2 regions of the Sphingomonas aerolata genome follow, and region 2 is predicted to be linked to the other one. Evidence: predicted binding sites of a transcription regulator. Region 2 holds the regulator's gene; the other holds the start of a gene.

Region 1 (3,248 bases), 1.6 Mb from region 2:
CGGCCATCGCCTGCGCGGTGAGGGCCGCGTCGTCGGTGATCGTGCCGATGATGTCGAGCCCGCCATCCACCCCCGCGCGGGCGACGAGCAGGACGATCGCGCCGGGCTCCGCATCGGTCCGGAGCACGACATGCGCGAGCGTGTCGGGTGCCGGGCCATCGGTCGGGCCGGTCGCCGCTATGGGGTCGGCGAATTCAGCGCTCGGCCCGTCGGCCCAGATCGGCGCGCCCGGCGAGGTGGCGGGCGCGTGCCCGGTCGACGCCAGCGACGTACCAAGACCCGGCATCGTCGGCGCGTGGCGGGCATAGGCGGTGAGCCCGGACGCGGGCACCGGTGCCGCACGAACCGCCGCCTCGAGCTCGGCGGCGAGCGTCGCCTGCATCCGGTCGTCGGCGAGTTCCTTCCAGTTGATCACGCCGTACAGGAAATCGATGCCCTCGTCGCTCGACGAGAACGGCATGAGGATGCCGCGGTACAGCGTCGTTCGCCCGCGGCTGTTGACGAATTCGGCCTCGAACCCGATCGGCGCGCGATTCGCGATGATCTGCAGATAATGGTCGGTCAGCCGCGACAGCAGCGACCGGCTCGGCACGTCGGCGATCGACGTGATCGGCCCGACCAGCCCGCATTCCTCACGCAGCTTGGCGCCGAGATAGGCGATTCGCGGATCATCGATCGTCATCACCGCCGCGGCATCCCGATCCGCACCCGTGCCCGGATCGGTGCGGAAGTCGAGCAGCACGCTGTGCGGTCCGAAATCGGCGATCGAGCCCGGATCGAGGTCCGCAATCGTCGGATAGGGGCGTCCCCTCAGCAGCGACACCCAGTGATTATAGGCGCGGACATGCATCCGGCGTTCGTCCCCGCCCAGATCGAACATCACGTCGTTGACGCCCGCGTCGGTCGCCCCGCCGGGAAGCCCCGTCCCGGCCTCGTCGATCTCGCCGTATTCGCCGTCCGGCTCGCGTCGCATGCCCATACCGAAAACTTCCCCGTTCACTTACGGCTGCTTGTGCACGCTGCTTGGTAAACGGCACGTAAATGTGGGTTAGCGCTTGTCACGGCAAATTTCCCCTGTTAAGCGCCGCCCCCTCGACCGGAGATATCCGTCGTCGGGCCGCTTTAGCTCAGCTGGTAGAGCATCGCATTCGTAATGCGGGGGTCACAGGTTCGAGTCCTGTAAGCGGCACCACCTTAAATCAGTGAAATGCTTGAACTTTATTGGCGACTTGTCGCCTAAAGCTTCGAGAGATCTGCGGTTTGGTATCGCGGTGGTATCGCAAGCCCACGTTCCGGTCGACTAGTCCGCCGCCGCCAGGTTGGACGGCTGTCCTTTCACGTCCCCCCGGCATCGTATGATTCGCAACGCGGCCACCCCCGTGAGCCGACTGCCTCGCGCAGCAGTGCCGCGCCACAACACACGTCGGGCCGGACGCCTACCTTTTCGATGCCTTCGCAAACGCCCGCTTTCGGCTTGCGCGCTTGCCCTACGACAGCGTCGTCACACGAATCGTTGTTCACTTTCTGTTCTTGCGCTCTAAAGGGCTGGCCGGAAAAGGAATCGTCCCATGAGCATCTTGAGGCTCCACGAAATACCGTTCGCGTTAGTGCCGCGCGAGGTCCCGTTCTTCCTGTGTCACACGCCGGCCGGATTCCCGTCACCGGCGCAGGATGACATGGAGGAGCCGATCGATCTCGGTGCCTGGCTCGTCGAGCACCCCGCTGCGAGCTACATCATGCGGGTCGAAGGGCGATCGATGGCGGGCGCTGGCATCAACGACGGTGACCTGATAGTCGTCAATCGCGCAAAGCAACCCAAAGCCGGTGCGATCGTCGTCGCCTTGGTGCACGGCGAGCGGACGTTGAAACGGCTTCGGCATATGGATGGGCGGCACTGGCTCGTGCCCGAGGCTGAGGGCTTCCCGCACATCCTTGTCGACGAATATGTCGAGATCTGGGGCGTCGTCGTCGGCGTGGCGCGCAAGGTGCCATGAGCGCGCCCATCGCGCTGATCGACTGCAACAACTACTACGTCAGCTGCGAACGGGCGTTTGATAGCAGCCTCGTTGGGGTGCCGGTCATCGTCCTGTCGAACAATGACGGGTGCGCGATTGCCCGCTCGGCCGAAGCAAAGGCGCTCGGCATCAAGATGGGCGATCCGATCCACCATTTGCGCGATGTCGTCCGCCGGCACGGTATCCGCGTCCTCTCCTCGAACTACACGCTGTATGGTGACATGCAGCGCCGCGTCATCGCCGCCTGTGAACCCTTCGCGCGTGACTTCGAGATCTATTCGATCGACGAGACCTTTCTGGATCTTGCAGGCTTCGAGGGCAGGGACCTCGTCGACCACGCGCATGCGATGCGGGAGCAGGTTCGTCTGTGGACGACGATACCGACCTGCGTAGGCATTGCTGAAACCAAAACGCTGGCCAAGCTGGCGAATGCTGCGGCCAAGAAGGACGCCCGGTTGGAGGGCGTCGCCGACCTGCGTGACGAGGCCGTTCGCCGACAAATCATGGACGATTTCTCAGTCGGAGATGTTTGGGGCGTCGGCGGCGCCACCGCGAGAAAGCTGACCGGGCTCGGCATCCACACCGCCGGCGCGCTGCGCGACATGCCGATGAAACAGGCGCGCGCCGTCGGCACAGTTGTGCTCGAGCGGCTGGTCGCCGAACTACGCGGTGTGCCCTCGGACGCTGTCGAGTCCGTCGCGCCCCGCCGGAAGGGTATGGCGGTCACCCGCTCGTTCGGCACGCCGGTGTGTGACTTTGATCGGATGATGGGTGCCTTGTCACAATATGCGTTGCGGGCCGGCGAGAAGCTGCGGATGCACGGACTGGTCGCGGGGCGGCTTACCGCCTTCTTTCATACCAACCGGAACAGGCCGGACCGACCACAATATGGTGGGTCGCGCACGGTCGTGCTCCACCCCATGTCGAGCGACAGCTTTGAATTGATCGCAGCAGCAAGACGTGCAGCGGAGAGGGCGTGGCGCGACGGTTATGCCTATACCAAGGCCGGTATCCTGCTCGACGACCTCCTGCCCGAGGACGAGCGACCGCGAACTTTGTTCGAGGCGGATACGGTGAAGCGCGACCGCCTAATGGGCGCGCTCGACGCGATCAACGGCAAGTTCGGCACCTGGACGGCGGTGACCGCAACGCAGGGCTTTAAACGGGAGTGGAAGCTGCGGTCGGAAATGCGGTCGCCGGCTTGGACGACCAAGATTGCCGACGTCCCGGCGG
Region 2 (3,248 bases):
CGTCGGCGCGATCAGCGACGCCGATGCAGAGGCGATGCGGCGCGCCGGGCTGGCGCATCTCCTGTCGGTGAGCGGCCTCCACATCACCGCCGCGGTCGCCGCGACGATGCTGATCGTGATGCGGCTGCTTGCGCTCAGCCCGTGGCTCGCGCTGCACACGCGACTGCCGTTGATCGCCGCGCTTGCCGGTGCGGCGGCGGCGATCGGTTATACCGTGCTGACGGGCAGCCAGGTGCCGACGATCCGCTCCTGCGTCGCGGCGTTGCTGGTGCTGGTTGCGTTGGCGATGGGGCGCGAGGCAATGACGTTGCGGCTGGTCGCGACGGGGGCGATCGCGGTGATGCTCGCGCTGCCCGAATCGCTGGCCGGGCCGAGCTTCCAATTGTCGTTCGCCGCGATCACCGCGATTATCGCACTGCACGAGCATCCCGTCGTCCGTGCCACGTTCGCGCCGCATGACGAGGGCCGCGGCAGGCGCCTGTTGCGCGGCGTGGGGTCGCTGTTGCTGACCGGGCTCGTCGTCGAGGCGGCGCTGATGCCGATCGCGGTCTATCATTTCCACAAGGCCGGGCTGTACGGCGCGGTCGCCAACATCGTCGCGATCCCGCTGACCACGTTCGTCGTGATGCCGTTCGAGGCGCTGGCGCTGCTGCTCGACACGATCGGGATTGGCGCGCCCGCCTGGTGGCTGGTGCAGCATGCGCTCGACGCGCTGCTGTGGCTCGCGCGCGGTGTGGCGCATGCACCGGGCGCGGTCCGCGCGTTGCCGGCGGTTCCCGACGGGGCGTTTGCCTTGATGGTCGGCGGCGGTGTGTGGATCGCGCTGTGGCGGACGCGGTGGCGACGGATCGGAATCCTGCCCTTGGCGGTCGGCGCGATCTGGGCGCTGACGACGCCGTCACCCGATATCCTTGTGACGGGCGATGGTCGCCACGTCGCGGTCCGGACCGCCGCCGGGCTCGCGCTGCTCCGCGATCGGGCGGGTGACTATGTCCGCGATACGCTGGCGGAGAATGGTGGGGTCGACGGTGAGCCGCTGCTGCTCGCGGATCAGCCCGATGCGCGGTGCAGCCGCGACCTGTGCCTGACCGATGTTGTCGCCCGCGGCCGAGCCTGGCGCGTGCTGGCGACGCGGAGCGTTTACCGGGTGCCGATCGCGGAGATGGTTGCCGCCTGCCGGCGCGCGGACATCGTCATCAGCGAGCGCGGGCTGCCGCGTGGTTGTACGCCGCGATGGCTGAAGCTCGATCGATCGGTGCTTGAGCGGACCGGGGGGATCGCGTTGACGCTGACCACGGGGCGGATGGTGACGGTGCTCAATCCGGGAGATCGGCACCCGTGGCGCGATCCGCCGACGCTGGCGCGGCCAATGCGACGGTTCGGGGCGGCGGGCGATCAGCATGGGCTGGCCGGGGGGGCGGCGTCGGTCCGGTTTCGGGTGCCGGCTCGGGGGTGGTCAGAGCGATAGGTCGCGACTGGGTATGTCGGGTCATGATACTGCGAAGGTGGGGCCTCCGATTGGGAGGGCCGCAATTCCGAAACGCGGACGATGGTGCCTGGGGCCGTTGGTCACGAACGCCACTGCCGGTTGCGTGGCGGTGATGACCGCCAGCGCCACCCGGCATTCGTCAGTCGTAGCGGCGCAGGATACCCGACAGCTTGCCCTGAACCCGGACCTGTGCGGGCGCATAACGCTGGGGGTCATAGGCGCGGTTGGCCGGGTCGAGCCGGACCATTGCGCCCTCGCGGCGGAAATATTTCAGCGTCGCTTCGCTGTCCTCGATCAGCGCGACGACGATCTCGCCGTCGCGTGCGATCTCGGTACGGCGGATCAGCGCATAATCGCCGTCAAGGATGCCGGCTTCGACCATCGAGTCCCCCGAAACCTCCAGCGCATAATGCTCGCCAGTGCCAAGCAAAGCGGCCGGGACGGCGAGCATCGAACTGCCTTCAAAGGCTTCGATTGGGACGCCGGCGGCGATCCGGCCGTGCAGCGGGATCTCGACGACGTCGTTCGCCGCGATGCGATCGGGCGACGCGGGCGTGGCGCTGGCCGTGTTCGGCGCAGATACGGTGTCGGCCGATGCCGCCACCTTCGGCCCCGACTTCGCCGCCATCTGCCCTGTTGCAGACTCGGGACGCTCGGGCATCCGCAGCACTTCGAGCGCGCGCGCACGGTTGGGCAGGCGTCGGATGAAGTTGCGCTCCTCAAGCGCGCTGATCAGACGGTGCACGCCCGATTTCGATTTCAGGTCGAGCGCGTCCTTCATCTCCTCGAACGAGGGCGACACGCCCGTCTCGGCGAGGCGGTCATTGATGAAGCAGACAAGCTCGTGCTGCTTGCGCGTGAGCATAACGGTTCTCCGTCCGGAACAGACGAGGAACTTCTATGGAACACTTGCAGCTTCGTCAAGCGGTGACGTCACGCGATGACGAGGATTTCCGCCGAGTCGCCCGCCCTTGCCGCCGGCGCGTCGCCGTCGCGGATGATCAGGCAGGACGAACGGGCGAGCGTCAGCAGCATCGAGCTGTCCTGGATGGTCGAGGCATAGGCGCGACCCTTGCGCAGTTCGGCGCGCATATAGTCGGTCCGCGACTGGTTGGGCGGAAGATCCTCGCCGAGCAGCGCATGCGTCGTCTGCGGCAGGGGATCGCGCGCGCCGAGCATGTGCGCGACCACGGGGCGGACGAACAGGATCGCGGTGACGAAGGCGGAGACGGGATTGCCCGGCAGGCCGAGCAGCATCGTCCGGCCAAGCGTACCCGCCATCATCGGCTTGCCCGGGCGCAGCGCGATCCGCCAGAAGTCGATTGCCCCGCCGGCCGCCTCGATCGCGGGGCGGACGAGGTCGTGATCGCCGACCGACGCGCCCCCCGTGGTTACCAGCAGATCGGCGTCGACCCCGGCAAAGGCGTCACGCAGCGTGTCGAGCCGGTCGGGGAGGATTCCGAGATCGATAATGTCGACGGGCAGGTCGGCGAGCATCGCGGCGAGCATGATGCCGTTTGATTCCGGTAGCGGGACGGGGTCGCTGGTCGAGCCGGGCGGAACGAGCTCGTCCCCCGTCGCGGCGACCGCGACGCGCAGCCGGCGGCCGACCGACAGCGTGCCGTGTCCGCCGGTCGCAGCGACCGCGATGCGCGCGGGCGTCAGCCGATCGCCGGCCGCGATCAGCCGCGTGCCGGTCGCGAAGTCGAGCCCCTTGCGGCGTGTGTTGCGGCCTTCAAAGGCGGGGCCTTCGCCGTCG

Evidence for each region. The regulator LexA, encoded in region 2, represses DNA repair genes until DNA is damaged. The targets are predictions, from matches to a motif close to GTTCCNCNCTTGTTCT.
Region 1: NEF64_RS17390 (LexA family protein) is a predicted target of LexA. The motif match lies at 1,516-1,531, and genes of this name have one in related genera.

The regions. Positions count from the first base shown of each region.
Region 1 is NZ_CP098762.1:3,795,361-3,798,608, reverse strand. It holds partial or broken gene NEF64_RS17400 (PAS domain-containing protein) at 161-973, opposite strand; tRNA gene NEF64_RS17395 (tRNA-Thr) at 1,117-1,192, shown strand; gene NEF64_RS17390 (LexA family protein) at 1,569-1,994, shown strand; gene NEF64_RS17385 (Y-family DNA polymerase) at 1,991-3,248, shown strand, end outside.
Region 2 is NZ_CP098762.1:1,372,107-1,375,354, forward strand. It holds gene NEF64_RS06430 (ComEC/Rec2 family competence protein) at 1-1,468, shown strand, start outside; gene lexA (transcriptional repressor LexA) at 1,629-2,354, opposite strand; gene NEF64_RS06440 (molybdopterin molybdotransferase MoeA) at 2,423-3,248, opposite strand, start outside.